3 regions of the Pararhizobium sp. P1_E7 genome follow, and region 2 is predicted to be linked to each of the others. Evidence: predicted binding sites of a transcription regulator. Region 2 holds the regulator's gene; each other region holds the start of a gene.

Region 1 (5,536 bases), on a different contig from region 2:
CTTGAAGGCGCTTTCCGAATCCCGCGATCCGAAATTCGAATGCGACACGAGGGCTGCACGCGGCGTAATACCGAAGCGGCGGATTTCCTGCGCGGCCATCACCGTCTTCTGGGCGATTTCCTCGGCCGTCGGATCGAAGGTCACATAGGTATCGGTGAGGAAGGTGGCGCCGCGCTGCGAGATCAGCAGGCTGAGCGCCGAGAAATCCAGGACGCCCTCGCGCTTGCCGATGATCTGGGAAACGGCCCGCAGATGGGCGCTGTAGCGGCCTTCGACACCGCAGATCAGCGCATCGGCTTCACCGCGCCGGACAGCGAGCGCGCCGATGACGGTCTGGTTGGTACGGACGATGGTACGGGCAGCTTCCGGGATGACGCCGAGGCGGCCGACCAGTGCGAAATAGTCATCGACATAATCGCGGAAGCGCGGATCGCCTTCCGGGTTGACCACTTCGAAGTCCACGTCCGGGCGAATGCGCAGGCCGTAGCGCTTCAGTCGCGTCTCGATGATGTGAGGACGGCCGATCAGGATCGGGCGGGCCGTGCCGTCTTCGAGCAGCACCTGGGCGGCGCGCAGCACGCGCTCATCCTCGCCTTCGGAGAAGATCACCCGGTTCTTCTGGGCATTCTTGGCGGCGGCGAAGATCGGCTTCATGATGAAGCCGGAGCGGAAGACGAAGCGGTTGAGCTGGTCGAGATAGGCGTCGAAATCGGCAATCGGCCGGTTGGCGACGCCGCTGTCGGCGGCCGCCTTGGCAACGGCCGGCGCAATGCGCAGGATCAGGCGCTGATCGAACGGCGAGGGGATCAGGTAGTCCGGGCCGAAAACCGGTGTCTCGCCGGAATAGGCACGGGCAGCAACATCCGACGGCTCTTCGCGGGCGAGGGCTGCGATGGCGCGCACGGCCGCCATCTTCATTTCCTCGTTGATCGTGCGGGCACTGCAGTCGAGCGCGCCGCGGAAGATATAGGGGAAGCAAAGAACGTTGTTGACCTGGTTGGGAAAGTCCGAACGGCCGGTGCAGATCATCGCGTCGGGGCGGGCAGCGCGCGCCACTTCCGGCATGATTTCGGGATTGGGGTTGGCGAGCGCCATGATCAGCGGCTTTTCCGCCATCTGCACCAAAAGCTCGGGCTTCAGAACGCCTGCGGCCGAAAGGCCGAGGAAGACATCGGCACCGGCAATGCTGTCGGCCAGAACGCGGTTTTCGCTGTCCTGCGCATAGATCGACTTCCACTCGTCCATCAGCACTTCGCGGCCGGCATAGACGAGGCCTTCGAGATCGTGGACCCAGATGTTTTCGCGCCGCGCACCGAGCGTCACCAGAAGATTGAGGCAGGCGAGTGCGGCAGCACCGGCGCCCGACGTGACGATCTTTGCCTTGGCGATGTCCTTGCCGGCGAGTTCGAGGCCGTTGAGGATGGCGGCGGCGACGATGATCGCGGTTCCGTGCTGGTCGTCATGGAAAACCGGAATGTCCATCTTCTCGCGCAACCGGCGTTCGACCTCGAAGCACTCCGGCGCCTTGATGTCTTCCAGGTTGATGCCGCCGAAGGTGGGTTCCAGCGCTGCGATGACATTGACCATCTGGTCGATCTCGGGCGCATCGATCTCGATATCGAAGACGTCGATCCCTGCGAATTTCTTGAACAGGACGGCCTTGCCTTCCATGACCGGCTTGGATGCAAGCGGACCGATATTGCCAAGCCCGAGCACCGCCGTGCCGTTCGAAACGACCGCGACAAGATTGGCGCGCGCCGTGTAGTCGGCGGCGGTCGATGGATCGTCGCGGATGGCAAGGCAGGGGGCTGCAACGCCCGGAGAATAGGCGAGCGCCAGGTCGCGCTGGTTGCCGAGCGGCTTGGTCGGCTGGATCTCGAGCTTGCCGGGGCGTGGATAACGGTGGAAGAACAGCGCCTGCTCATCGAGGTCGCCGCTTGCTGGAGCCGCTGGTGTCTTGGCCTTGTCGCCGGTGCTCATTTTCTTATTCCCTACGTGTTCGTCGCGGCTCTTTTTGCATGAAACGGCGGTTGCGTACAGTTTCGAAACGGGCGTTTATCACCGGTTTTCGGGAACAGGTGTTTCGCCGGGACCGCGGCTCGTTCCACAGGCTGTCATTCTCCTGAAACAAGAGTCTGTTTTTGAAGGCTCTTAAGAGAGGCACGATAGACCGTTGCGAGGCAGCATGACCGAGAAAGAGCAAGAACCCCAGCGTTTCAGGACCCTGTTCATTTCCGACGTTCATCTGGGATCGAAGGCCGCGAAGACCGACTACCTCCTCGATTTCCTGCGTGTCACCGAGGCGGAGACGATCATTCTGGTCGGCGATATCGTCGACGGCTGGCGATTGAAGCGCAGCTGGTACTGGCCGCAGGCTTGCAACGATGTCGTCCAGAAGCTGTTGCGCAAAGCGCGCAAGGGCAGCCGCATCATCTACATTCCAGGCAATCACGACGAGTTCATGCGCGATTTTCCGGGCGTGCATTTCGGCGGTATCGAGGTTGCCCAGCGCCACATGCACGAGGCTGCCGATGGCCGCAAATATCTTGTGCTGCATGGCGACGAGTTCGACGTCGTGGTGCGCAATGCCCGTCTGCTGGCCTATCTCGGCGACTGGGCCTACGACATGGCGATCGTCATCAATATCGGGCTGTCGGCCATCCGCCGCCGCCTCGGCATGCCCTACTGGTCGTTCTCGGCCTGGGCGAAGCTGCAGGTCAAGCACGCGGTGAATTTCATCGGCGAGTTCCAACGTGTCGTTGCCGACGAAGCGCGACGGGAAAATGCCGACGGCGTCATCTGTGGCCACATCCATCACGCCGTCATCGAGGATATCGGCGGCATCCGCTATATCAATACCGGCGACTGGGTGGAGAGCTGCACAGCCATTGCCGAGCATCACGACGGCACGATGGAACTGATTACCTGGCGCCAGTTGAGCGGAGCACCCGTCGTGCGTGAGGACACATCCGAGGTCGAAGTGATGATGGCCCGGGTTCTTTCGCAACAGGCGGCATAAAACCGCCGACGTCGAAGACAGTAGGGAAATCTAGCTTCTAGCGCCGCACTCCGGCGCCGTGATAAATCATGGACGCAACTGTCAGGTCCTTCCATGATTCCCTCATCTCCGCCTCCCTTTCGCGAGGAAGCGCCGGCCTATTTCGTGCCGCGTATCGCCTTGCTCTTCTGCGCGCCTCTCGTCGTCAACGGTTTCGCCATGCCGTATTTTCCGGTCTGGCTGACGACGTTGTCGCTGAGCGATTTCGAAATCGGCATCATCCTTGCCGTGCCGATGTTCGTGCGCGTCATCACGGCACCGCTGGTCGGACTTCTGGCCGACAGGATCGGCGAGCGCGCCGAAGTTCTGATCTGGTCGGCGGTGTTGTCGCTGCTGACGGCGCTGGCGCTGTTCGTTTCCCACAGTTTCTGGTTCGTCCTGATCATCTATGCTTTGCAGGGCGGTGTCTATTCGCCCTATGTTCCGATCGTCGAGGCGATTGCGCTGACCGGCGTGCGCCGCTGGGGCTACGACTATGCGACCATGCGCGTCTGGGGGTCCGTCGCCTTCATCGGGGCGACGATGCTGGGCGGCGTGATGATCGGCCTCTACGGCGGCTCGATGGTGCTGCCCGCCATGGCCGGCGGTTTCCTCTTGATGATCCTCATGACCTTCATCGCGCCGCGGGTCGGGCGGCCACGCCGGCCCTCGACACTGACGACGCTGACGGAGCCGCCGCCAAAGGCGCTGCGCAAACTCGATCTGCAACTGCTTTTGATCGGCGTGACGCTGGTCAACGGCAGCCATGCGATGCTGTTCGCCTTCTCGGCGATCTACTGGCAGCATATCGGTTTTACCGGCACTGAAATCGGCCTGCTGTGGAGTGCCGGGGTCGCCGCCGAGGTGGCGATGTTCTTCTGCGCCAGGATGATCATCCGGCGGTTCAGCCTGTGGACGATGATCTTTTCAGGCTGCGTCCTTGCGGTGGTGCGCTGGATCATCTTTCCGATGGATCTCGGCTTTGGGGGCTATTTCGCCCTGCAATGTTTCCACGCCTTCACCTATGCGATCATGCACACCGGCATGCAGAACATTCTGGTGCAGCGCGTTCCTGAAGAACAGGAATCCTCCGCCCAGGGGCTCTACTTCTTCTATACCGGCGTGTTCTCGGCGATTTTTACCTTCACATCCGGATATTTCTACACTTGGTTCGGCGTCCACGGCTTCTATTCGATGTCCGTCGTTGCCTTCGTCGGGTGCTGTTCGGCGTTTGCTGCCTGGTATCTTCAGCCCCAAAGAGCCGGAAGAGGCGGGAAGACCAGAGAATCGTCATAGCGCAGGCCGGGCTCGCGGTCGCGCGACAGCAATAGCGGCCCGTCGAGATCGACGAAATCAGCGCCCTGCGCCAAAAGCACCGCCGGCGCCATGCCAAGCGATGTGCCGACCATGCAGCCGACCATGATCTTGAGGTTCAGTGCCCGTGCCGCATCGCGCATGCGCAACGCCTCGGTCAGGCCGCCGGTCTTGTCGAGCTTGATATTGACGGCGTCGTAGAGCCCCGCGAGGCTCGGCAGGTCTTCGGTCTTGTGCACGCTTTCATCGGCGCAGACCGGGACGGGGCGGAGAACGGACGCCAGCAGGCCGTCCTGTCCTGCGGGCAGGGGCTGTTCGATCAGGGCGACACCCGATTCGGCGCAGACTGCAAAGTGATAGGCCAGATTGGCCTCCGTCCAGCCTTCATTGGCATCCAGAATGATGGCACTGCTTGGTGCAGCAGCCCGGACGGCGCGGATGCGCGAGGCGTCGTCAGCCGTTCCGACCTTGATCTTCAGAAGCGCCCGATGGGCATATTGCGCCGTTTGCGCGGCCATGGCCTCCGGCTCACCCAGCGAAATCGTGTAGGCGGTGGTCAGCGCCGCTGGCTCGGCCGGTCCTGTCAGCGTGAAAGCGCGATGTCCGGTCTTCTTGGCCTCCAGATCCCAAAGCGCGCAATCAACGGCGTTGCGCGCCGCGCCGGCCTTCATCGTTTGCCGCAATTCTTCGCGGTCAATGCCTGCCTCGATCTGCGGCCGGATCGCCTCGATGCCGGCCAGCACGCTGTCGATGGTTTCGCCGTAGCGTCCATAGGGAACACATTCGCCCACGCCGGCAAAGCCACCGTCCGAAAGATGACAGGTGACCACGGAGGCGGTGGTCTTGCTGCCGCGCGAAATCGTAAAACTGCCGGCGATCGGAAAATGCTCGATGGCGGTTTTCATCTGGCGGGTCATGGTATTCTCCTGTGGCATCCATATCGCAGCCATCAACCGTTTGGCGCGGAAACGTTTCAATCGGTGACAGACCGGGCTCAAGCGGCTATGAGTCGCTGAGTTTTATCAAATGCAGCCATCTCCGGAAGACCCAACAGACGTGACGCGTTCCCAAGTGAAAACCGACACCGACGTGCAGCTTGACGAAGCTGCGGATGGCGGTACCCGGACTTATCGTTTTAGCGGCGATTGGCGCAGCGTATCCATTCACCTCGGCACGCCGAAGCTG
Region 2 (5,536 bases):
AAACCATCAAGCGCGTTATCCTGCCGGCTGCTCTGCCCGGTATCGTCGGCGCCTTGCTGCTGACGGCCTCGCGTGCTGTCGGTGAAACCATGATCGTGGTGCTGGCTGCAGGTGTTGCTGCCCGCATGCAGCTCAACCCGTTCGAAGCGATGACCACGGTCACCGTCAAGATCGTCAATCAGCTGACGGGCGACCTCGAGTTCAACTCGCCGCAGACACTGGTGGCGTTCGCGCTGGGCATCACACTGTTTGCCATCACGCTCTGCCTCAACATCTATGCACTCTACATCGTGCGCAAGTATCGGGAACAGTACGAATGACCGACATGACATCCTCCGTACAGTCCTCCTTCGTGCGCCCGGCGCAGGCAAGACGCGATATCGGCATCAAGAAGCGCTACGCTGCCGAACGCCGCTTCAAGGCTTATGGGCTCATCGCCATCCTGATCGGTCTGTTCTTCCTGTTCGTTCTTTTGTGGACTGTCGTCTCCAAGGGCTACACGGCCTTCCAGCAGACGGCGATCACGCTGCCGATCGAGTTTTCGGAAAAGATCATCGATCCGAAGAACGAGCGTGGTGCAAATCCCACCAAGCTGATGACGGCGAACTATCCGCTTCTGGTGCGCGATGCGCTGGTCAAGGCTCTCGATATCGATCCCGCCAACAAGCCGCTCGTCAAGCAGGCGACGGACATGGTCTCGGCAAGCGCCCGGACGCAGCTTCGCGATCTGGTCGTTGCCAATCCCACACTCATCGGCACGACTGCCAATGTCTCCCTGCTGGCGGAAGGCAATATCGACAGCGCCAACAAGGGGCAGATCGACCTGACCGTTGCCGAGGCCAACCGCAAGGTGAAGGACCAGCAACTCGAATGGATGAAAAAGCTGTCCGAGACCGGTGCCATGGCCAAGCAGTTCAACACCGGCCTGTTCACCTATGGCGCATCGAGCCGGCCTGAAGCTGCGGGCATCGGCGTCGCTGCCCTCGGTTCGCTCTATATGATGCTGATCGTCCTGGCGCTTGCCCTTCCGATCGGCGTTGCAGCATCGATCTACCTGGAAGAGTTCGCGCCCAAGAACAGGCTGACAGACCTCATCGAGGTCAATATCAACAACCTCGCGGCTGTTCCGTCGATCGTCTACGGTCTGCTTGGCCTGTCGATCTTCATCAACTTCGCCGGCATGCCCCGTTCGGCCGCTGTCGTGGGTGGCCTTGTCCTGACGCTGATGACGCTTCCGACGATTATCATCGCCACGCGTGCAGCCTTGAAGGCAGTCCCGCCGTCGATCCGCTCGGCCGCTCTTGGCCTGGGTGCCTCGAAGATGCAGACGATTTTCCACCATGTCCTGCCGCTGGCCATGCCGGGCGTCCTGACAGGAACCATCATCGGTCTGGCGCATGCGCTCGGTGAAACCGCGCCGCTGCTCCTGATCGGCATGGTGGCCTTCGTGGTCGACTATCCCGGCTCGCCGATGGAGCCGTCCACTGCCTTGCCGGTCCAGATCTATATGTGGGCCAACGAAGCCGAACGTGCATTTGTCGAACGGACTTCGGGTGCGATCATGATCCTCTTGATCTTCCTCGTCGTCATGAACCTTGGCGCAATCCTGTTGCGGCGTCGCTTTGAGCGGCGCTGGTAGTGAGGTAGAAACATGAACATGATGTCAGAAGCAGCAGTTGAAAAGGCGCTGGACCAGAAAATGAACACTGTTCCTTTCAAGATGATCGGAAAGGACGTTTCGGTTTATTACGGCGAGAAGCGTGCGCTTTTCGATGTGAACCTCAACGTTCGCGAAAACACGGTCACCGCGCTGATCGGCCCGTCGGGCTGCGGCAAGTCGACGTTCCTGCGGACCCTCAACCGCATGAACGACACGATCGACGGCTGCCGAGTCACCGGCAAGATTACCCTCGACGACGGTGACATCTACGACCCGAGCATCGACGTCGTTGAACTTCGCGCCCGCGTCGGCATGGTCTTCCAGAAGCCCAACCCGTTCCCCAAGTCGATTTACGAGAACGTCACCTACGGTCCGAAGATCCATGGTCTCGCCCGCACCAAGGCTGAACTTGACCAGATCGTCGAGTCGAGCCTGCAGAAGGCCGGTCTCTGGAACGAGGTCAAGGACCGCCTGCATGAATCCGGCACCGGTCTCTCCGGCGGTCAGCAGCAGCGCCTGTGCATTGCCCGCGCCGTCGCCGTCAGCCCGGAAGTCATTCTGATGGATGAGCCCTGTTCGGCGCTGGACCCGATCGCGACCGCCAAGGTGGAAGAGCTGATCCACGAACTGCGCACGAACTTTACGATCGTCATCGTCACGCACTCGATGCAGCAGGCTGCACGCGTGTCGCAGCGCACCGCCATGTTCCACCTCGGCAATCTCGTCGAGGAAAACGACACCGACAAGATGTTCACCAATCCGGACGACCAGCGTACCCAGGACTACATCATGGGCCGTTTCGGCTGAAGGCGCTTCCCCACCCTTCCATGCCGGCAGGGTGGCGGTCTTCCAACCCGGATTGTGATCGCAAGGAAAAACAATCATGTCTACGCACATTGCTTCCGTCTATGACGAAGATCTGAAGTACCTGACCCGCCGCATCTCCGAGATGGGCGGTCTGGCCGAACAGATGGTGGCCGAATCCGTGCGCGCCCTGGTCAATTCCGACCTGGCGCTCGCCCAGAAGGTCATCTCCGACGACACCATCCTCGACGAGGCCGAGCGCCAGATCGGCGAGAAGGCGATCGTCACCATCGCAAAACGCCAGCCGGTCGCCGCCGACCTGCGGGAAATCATGGGGTCGATCCGCATCGCGGCCGATCTGGAGCGGGTCGGCGATCTCGGTAAGAACACTGCCAAGCGCGTCATCGCCGTTTCCAGCGCCAGCCTGCCGCGCCAGCTTGCCCGCGGCCTCGAGCATCTGGCCGAGCTTGCGCTCGTCCAGCTCAAGGAAGTGCTCGACGTCTATGCTTCGCGCTCGCCGGAAAAGGCCAACAGCATTCGCGAACGCGACGGCGAGATCGATGCGATCTATACGTCGCTGTTTCGCGAACTGCTGACTTACATGATGGAAGATCCGCGCAACATCACACCCTGCACGCATCTTCTGTTCTGCGCCAAGAACATCGAGCGCATCGGCGACCACGCCACCAACATCGCCGAAACCATCTACTACATGGCGACCGGCGCGCAACCCGTTGGTGAGCGTCCGAAGGACGATACAGCCAACACCGTCGGCGCGATCGGCAATTGATCGCGTGATTAAGTAAGTAAAGCCTTACGTAATGACTGCGCGAGCGGCCGCTGGAGCCGCTCGGCAAGCCTTCGGCCAGCCGGCCGGGCGCCTAGGAGCTGACTGCATGTTGCCAAGAATTGCCGTTGTTGAAGATGAAGAGGCGCTTAGCGTTCTCCTCAGATACAATCTTGAGGCCGAAGGGTTCGAAGTCGATACGATCAATCGTGGCGACGAGGCGGAAATGCGCCTGCAGGAACGCCTACCCGATCTCCTGATCCTCGATTGGATGCTGCCGGGCGTTTCCGGCATCGAACTCTGCCGCAGGCTGCGCCAGCGCTCTGAGACAGAGCGCCTGCCGATCATCATGCTGACGGCACGCGGCGAGGAAAGCGAGCGCGTCCGCGGGCTTGCCACCGGCGCCGATGACTATGTGGTCAAGCCGTTCTCGACGCCGGAACTCATGGCGCGGGTCAAGGCGATGCTGCGCCGGGCCAAGCCCGAAGTGCTGTCGACGCTGCTGAAATGCGGCGATATCGAACTCGACCGCGAAACCCACCGCGTTCACCGCAAGACCCGTGAAGTCCGCCTCGGACCGACGGAGTTCCGTCTGCTCGAATTCTTCATGGCCTCGCCGGGCCGTGTCTTCTCGCGTTCGCAGCTGCTGGACGGTGTCTGGGGTCACGACATCTATGTCGACGAGCGCACGGTGGACGTCCATGTCGGCCGTTTGCGCAAGGCTCTGAATTTTTCCAACATGCAGGATGTGATCCGCACAGTGCGCGGCGCAGGCTATTCGTTGGAAAGCTGAGCTTCTGTATTGCCCAGACGTAGAAAAGGGGCCGCTTGGGCCCCTTTTTCGTAAAAAGCAATCCGGCCTCAGCGTGCCCGGCGGCGCTCCGCGGAAGGCTGGTAGGCCAGCTTGGCGTGGAACGTGCAGTAGGGCGACGTGTCCGGGGAGTCGTTGCCGCAGAAGTGGAATTCTTCTTTCATCGGATCGCCGATCGGCCATTTGCAGGTGCGGTCGGTCAGCTGCGTCAGTGCCAGGCGGCGCGACATCGGAACAACGACGTTGTTGCCCGCCGGTGCTGCTTCCTGATCCTCGATCGCGTCGATTTCCAATTCTTCCTTCATGACGGCTGCACCGGTGGTGCGCGTCATTGTGCGGGTGGCGGTCATGCGCGATGCGGTGTAGTTGTTCGGTGCGCGGGGAGCTGCGGCAGGCGCGGGGCGTTTTGCCCGTGCCGTGGTCGTGCTGCCGCCAGCCTTGGCGCGGCCCGGCAGGCAGAGCCGGTGAACCTTGCCGATGACGGCATTGCGGCTGACGCCGCCGAGCTGCGCAGCGATCTGGCTCGCGCTCAAACCTTCGGACCACAATTTCTTGAGTTTTTCGACCCGCTCGTCAGTCCAATTCATGGTCTTGTCTCCATTCCCAGCGTTGGTGATGGTCGAATCCTCCACCGAGCCCTGGATGTGCTCCGAGGCTGAAACGCGATAACACTTTTGGTGACTAGGTCCGCCGCATGCGTTCTAGTAATTGTTTCTTAACGTAGAGCCCGGGGGACTCGCTGACAAGAGTCCGGGGAATCCCGCCGAATCGATTTCTGAGTTTTCCCCAACTTGCTTGCGATGCGTGGCATTTTTGCAAGGGTATCCGGCTAAAAAAAATCGCTTCCGCTGTGTCTGCCCGAATTGCCGGAAATCATGGGCTTTTGTTGACATTGCAGTGCGAAATGAAGATAGTGCCCCTGCCGCCGCGAGGCGGCATTTTGATTTTTTACGGGCTGCCCGCAGCCTCGTTGAGGATCTGGTTGTATAATTGCCGTGATGGTTTGAGGAGACACGCGCCATGGCCGATGCCACGCCGCTTTATGACACATATGCCCGTGCGCCCTTGCGGTTCGAGCGCGGCGAAGGCGTCTGGCTGATCACTGAAGATGGCACGCGCTATCTCGATTTCGCCGCCGGTGTCGCGGTCAATTCGCTCGGTCATGCACATCCGCATCTTGTGTCGGCGTTGAAGGAGCAGGCGGACAAGGTCTGGCACCTGTCGAACCTTTATGAAGTCCCCGGCCAGGAAAGCCTCAGCCGCCGCCTGACGGAAGCGACCTTCGCCGACAAGGTGTTCTTCACCAATTCGGGTGCAGAGGCGCTTGAATGCGCCATCAAGACGGCGCGGCGCTATCACTTCGCCAAGGGCCAGCCAGAAAAATTCCATATTATTACCTTCGAAGGCGCCTTCCATGGCCGCACGCTGGCGACGATTGCTGCCGGCGGACAGGAAAAATATCTCGAAGGCTTCG
Region 3 (5,536 bases), on a different contig from region 2:
ACTATTCCTACATGTGGTCGGAAGTGCTCGATGCCGACGCCTTCGCCGCCTTCGAGGAGACTGGGGATGCATTCGATACAGGGATGGCGAAGAAGCTGAAGGACCACATCTATTCCGTCGGCGGATCGATCGACCCGGAAGATGCCTACAAGACCTTCCGCGGCAAGCTGCCGAGCCCCGATGCGATGCTGGCCAAGAAAGGGCTGGCTGCCTGAAGCGCGGTTGAAAACCACGCGTCATAAAACGGAAATCGATCTGTCACCGCTCCTTCAGCGCGCCGACATGAATCCCTGCTTAATTCTGCGCCCGGGCGGCACGTTGCCCGGGTCTGGAACAGGAGATATGCATGTCGAATATACTGAAATCCGTCACCCGCCGGACGCTGCTTCAGGGCGTCGGCGCAACCGGTCTCGTCGCCGCTTCCGGCCTTGCGATGCCCTTCTACGCCCGCGCCGCCAATGCGCCGCAATTCACCCATGGCGTTCAATCGGGAGATGTCGATGCGTCCTCCGGCATGATCTGGACGCGCGTCGATCGTCCGTCCCGCATCCAGATGGAGATATCGACGGTCGAGAGCTTCAAGGACGCCGTCAAGCTGGCTCCGATGAACGCCCTGCCGGAAAGCGATTTCACCATGAAGCGGCTGATCGAAAACCTGCCGTCGGACCAGGATATCTTCTACCGCTTCGTTGCCGCCGACCTGCAGGATATCAATGTGGTCTCCGAGCCGATCGTCGGTCGTTTCCGCACCGGTCCGTCCTCGCGCCGCAGTGTCCGCTTCGCCTGGTCCGGCGACACGGCGGGCCAGGGTTTCGGTATCGATGAGAAGGGCATGTATACCTACGGCACGATGGCCAAGCATCAGCCCGACTTCTTCATCCATTCCGGCGACACGATCTATGCCGACGGCGCGCTCAAGGACAGTCTCGACCTGGCCGACGGCTCCAAGTGGATCAACAAGGTCGTGACCGAAGAGAAGCGCAAGGTTGCCGAAACGCTCGCCGAATATCGCGGCCAGTGGAAATACAATATGATGGACGAACACGTCCGTGCCCTGTCGGCCGTGTGTCCGACCTTCTTCCAGTGGGACGACCATGAGGTCCTCAACAACTGGTCGGATTCCAAGAACCTTATGGGCGACGACCGCTATACCGAAAAGTCCATCCACATGCTCTCGGCCCGCGCGGCCCGCGCCTTCCACGAGATGACGCCGATCCGCTACACGCCGGCCGAGCCCGGCCGTGTCTACCGCAAAATCTCCTATGGACCGATGCTGGACGTTTTCTTCATCGACCTCAGATCCTATCGCGGCCCCAATGGCGAGAGCAGGGAAACGGTGATCGACGACAACTCGCGTATTATCGGCGCCGAGCAGATCGCCTGGCTCAAGCGCGAACTCGCCAACTCGCGCGCCACCTGGAAGATCCTTGCCTGCGACATGCCGCTCGGTGTGATCGTCTGGGACAACTTCAAGGAGCTGAAGGGCGCGGAAGCCGTCGCCAACGGCGATAACGGCAAGGCCAGCGGCCGCGAACTCGAGATCGCCGACCTCCTGCGCTACATCAAGAATGCCGGCATCACCAACACCATCTGGCTGACCGCCGACGTGCACTACACGGCCGCCCATTATTACAATCCCGACAAGGCGCAATTCCAGGATTTCGCCCCGTTCTGGGAATTCGTCTCGGGTCCGCTGCATGCCGGCAGCTTTGGCCCGAACGACATGGACATGACCTTCGGCCCCGAAGTCAAGTTCGTCAGCGCGCCAACCAAGGAGCAGGGCCAGAACCTTCCGCCATCGGCCGGTCTGCAGTTCTTCGGCCTCGTCGATATTGACGGTGCAACCGAGCAGCTCACCGTTCGGCTGATGAACCGCGACGACCAGGAGCTGTGGAAGATCACCCTCGATCCTGCCCGCGCGGCCTGACGGGCACATACGCTGCGCGGTGAGACCGGATTTCCGGTCTCACCGCGCCTTTGGTGCTGCATTCGGGAGCGTGTAACAAAACTGTCGCCGAAGTTTCGGAAAACCGTCATTCCGCTTTCAAGAGGCTGACATGATCGGGCCGCTAGGCTGGCTCGGGTTTCACGTGATTCCCGAGACGGTACCGGAGGCCGATTTGGTCGATATTCAGGATACGCTGACCCGCCGCTCCTTTCTGCTTTCTGCAGGTGCTGCCGGGTTTGCCGCCACATCCGTTCTTGCCACGCCATTTTATGCCCGAAGCTACGGCAGGCCGTCTTTCACGCACGGCGTCCAGTCGGGCGATGTCGATACCAAGTCCGGCATGATCTGGACGCGGGCGGACCGGCCGTCGCGGATCGCGGTCGAATATTCGACAACCGAGAGCTTTTCCACCCCGGTGCGGCTGCCATCGATCGACGCGCTGCCCGGCAGCGACTTCACCGTGAAATGCGCTCTGAACCAGTTGCTGCCCGATCAGGACATTTTCTACCGCTTCACCGCGACCGATCTCTACGACAGCAACTCCGTTTCCGAACCGGTCACCGGCCGGTTTCGCACGGCGCCACTGCGCCGCCGCTCGGTTCGCTTCGTCTGGTCGGGCGATACCGCCGGACAGGGCTGGGGCATCGACGATACCGGCATGAAGACCTACTCGACCATGCAGCTGCACGAGCCGGATTTCTTCATCCATTCCGGCGATACGATCTATGCCGACAACCCGATCCCCGACGAAATTCCGCTGAGCGACGGCACGATCTGGAAGAACCGCATCGTCACGCCGGAAAAGCGCGAGGTTGCCCGCACGCTCGATGAATATAGGGGCCAGTGGAAATACAATCTGCTCGACGAGCACGTCCGCGCCCTGAATGCCACATGCCCGACCTTCTACCAGTGGGACGACCATGAGGTTTTGAACAACTGGTCGGCATCGACCGATCTGCGCGATGACCCGCGTTATCCGGACAAGGACGTCGCCGTCTACGCGAGCCGGGCCATGCAGGCCTTCCAGGAGATGACGCCGATCCGCGCCATTCCCGCCCAGCCAGGCCGCATCTTCCGCAAGGTCCCCTATGGCCGGCTGCTCGATGTCTTTTTCGTCGATCTGCGCTCCTATCGTGAAGCCAATCAGGGCGGCGGCAACGAGCTGTTCGGCTGGCGGCAGGCAGACTGGCTGAAACGGGAACTGGCCGCATCAAAGGCAACATGGAAGGTGATCGCCTGCGACATGCCCATCGGCCTCGTCGTCTGGGACGACTTTGCCAACAGGCGCGGCTCCGATGCAATCGCCAATGGCGACAATGGCAAGCCGGCCGGCCGCGAGACCGAATTTGCCGAAATCCTCACCTTCATCCGCGACAACGCCATCCAGAACATCGTCTGGCTGACGGCGGACGTGCACTACACCGCCGCCCATCACTACGATCCGGCCCGCGCCGCCTTCAAGGACTTCCTGCCGTTCTGGGAGTTCGTTTCCGGACCGCTGCACTCAGGCACGTATGGACCGAAGGAACTGGACATGACGTTCGGTCCCGATGTTCGTTTCATCAAGGCGGCAGGCACCGGCATCGACCAGAACCTGCCGCCGTCCGCCGGCCTGCAATTCTTCGGCCTTGTCGATATCAACGGCCAGACCGAACAGATGACGGTTCGGCTGATGGACCGGGACGACCGCGAACTCTGGCAGATCACGCTCGATCCGGCTGGAAATTCCGTATGAAACGGCGGCTGGATTCACCCTCTCTCAAGACTTTGCCGCCATCCCCCCTTTCGCAAATGCAAAAAAACCTGTATGAGCCGCGCAATTGAAGATGCGGCGTGCCTAAGATACGCCCCGAAACCTCCGAGTATTCACACATGAAAATGCGCAACATCGCGATCATCGCACACGTTGACCATGGGAAAACCACGCTTGTCGACGAACTTCTGAAGCAGTCGGGTTCGTTCCGCGACAACCAGCGCACGACAGAGCGCATGATGGATTCGAACGATCTCGAAAAAGAGCGCGGCATCACCATTCTTGCCAAGGCCACTTCGATCGAGTGGAAGGGTACCCGCATCAACATCGTCGACACCCCCGGCCACGCCGACTTCGGCGGTGAAGTCGAGCGTATCCTGTCGATGGTCGATGGCGCGATCGTTCTGGTCGACAGCTCGGAAGGTCCGATGCCGCAGACCAAGTTCGTGGTTTCCAAGGCGCTGAAGGTCGGCCTTCGCCCGATCGTCGCGATCAACAAGATCGACCGTCCGGACGGCCGCCACGAGGAAGTCATCAACGAAGTCTTCGACCTCTTTGCAAACCTTGACGCGACCGACGAGCAGCTCGACTTCCCGATCCTCTACGGTTCGGGCCGCAACGGCTGGATGAATCTCAATCCGGAAGGTCCGAAGGAAGAGGGCCTCGCGCCGCTTCTCGACCTCGTTCTCAAGCACGTTCCAGAGCCGAGCGTCGGCGACGAAGACGGCGCCTTCCGCATGATCGGCACGATCCTGGAAGCCAACCCCTTCCTCGGCCGCATCATCACCGGCCGCATCCACTCCGGTTCGATCAAGCCAAACCAGGCCGTCAAGGTTCTCGGCCAGGACGGCAAGCTGATTGAAAACGGCCGTATCTCCAAGATCCTCGCTTTCCGTGGCATCGAGCGTACACCGATCGACGAAGCGCATGCGGGCGACATCGTCGCGATCGCCGGCCTGTCCAAGGGTACGGTCGCCGACACATTCTGCGATCCCTCGGTCACCGAGGCGCTGCATGCCCAGCCGATCGACCCGCCAACGGTCACCATGTCCTTCATCGTCAACGACTCGCCGCTGGCCGGCACCGAAGGCGACAAGGTCACCTCGCGTGTCATCCGCGACCGCCTGTTCAAGGAAGCCGAAGGCAACGTCGCGCTGAAGATTGAAGAAGCCGAAGGCAAGGATTCGTTCTACGTCTCCGGCCGTGGCGAATTGCAGCTGGCCGTTCTGATCGAAACCATGCGCCGCGAAGGTTTTGAGCTTGCCGTATCGCGTCCGCGCGTCGTCATGCACAAGGACGAAGCCACCGGCCAGATGCTGGAGCCTGTCGAAGAAGTCGTCATCGACGTCGATGAGGAACATTCCGGCATCGTCGTCCAGAAGATGTCCGAGCGCAAAGCTGAAATGGCCGAGCTTCGCCCGTCCGGCGGCAACCGCGTTCGTCTGAAGTTCTTCGCACCGACCCGCGGCCTGATCGGCTACCAGTCGGAACTTTTGACCGACACGCGCGGCACCGCAATCATGAACCGCCTGTTCCACGAATATCAGCCTTACAAGGGCGATATTGGCGGCCGCGTTCAGGGCGTTCTGCTCTCCAACGACTCGGGCGAATCCGTTGCCTACGCCATGTTCAACCTGGAAGACCGCGGCCCGATGATCATCGACGCCGGCGAGAAGGTCTATGCCGGCATGATCATCGGCATCCACACGCGTGACAACGATCTGGAAGTGAACGTGTTGAAGGGCAAGAAGCTCACCAACATGCGCGCCTCCGGCAAGGACGAAGCCGTCAAGCTGACGCCGCCGATCCGCATGACGCTCGACCGCGCGCTGTCC

Evidence for each region. The regulator PhoB, encoded in region 2, activates phosphate uptake and scavenging genes when phosphate is short. The targets are predictions, from matches to a motif close to TGTCATNNANCTGTCAT.
Region 1: the regulator PhoB is predicted to act here: its motif matches at 2,113-2,129, upstream of AC1D17_RS07855 (UDP-2,3-diacylglucosamine diphosphatase).
Region 3: the regulator PhoB is predicted to act here: its motif matches at 1,999-2,015, upstream of AC1D17_RS06290 (alkaline phosphatase D family protein).

The regions. Positions count from the first base shown of each region.
Region 1 covers NZ_JBFUBH010000005.1:115,661-121,196, forward strand. The annotation lists gene AC1D17_RS07850 (NADP-dependent malic enzyme) at 1-1,980, opposite strand, end outside; gene AC1D17_RS07855 (UDP-2,3-diacylglucosamine diphosphatase) at 2,174-3,019, shown strand; gene AC1D17_RS07860 (MFS transporter) at 3,113-4,333, shown strand; gene dgcA (N-acetyl-D-Glu racemase DgcA) at 4,285-5,268, opposite strand; gene AC1D17_RS07870 (MlaE family ABC transporter permease) at 5,408-5,536, shown strand, end outside.
Region 2 covers NZ_JBFUBH010000032.1:5,889-11,424, reverse strand. The annotation lists gene pstC (phosphate ABC transporter permease subunit PstC) at 1-320, shown strand, start outside; gene pstA (phosphate ABC transporter permease PstA) at 317-1,639, shown strand; gene pstB (phosphate ABC transporter ATP-binding protein PstB) at 1,652-2,467, shown strand; gene phoU (phosphate signaling complex protein PhoU) at 2,544-3,254, shown strand; gene phoB (phosphate regulon transcriptional regulator PhoB) at 3,361-4,044, shown strand; gene AC1D17_RS21010 (GcrA family cell cycle regulator) at 4,113-4,649, opposite strand; gene AC1D17_RS21005 (acetylornithine transaminase) at 5,083-5,536, shown strand, end outside.
Region 3 covers NZ_JBFUBH010000004.1:56,239-61,774, forward strand. The annotation lists gene AC1D17_RS06280 (M3 family metallopeptidase) at 1-215, shown strand, start outside; gene AC1D17_RS06285 (alkaline phosphatase D family protein) at 347-1,927, shown strand; gene AC1D17_RS06290 (alkaline phosphatase D family protein) at 2,058-3,683, shown strand; gene typA (translational GTPase TypA) at 3,821-5,536, shown strand, end outside.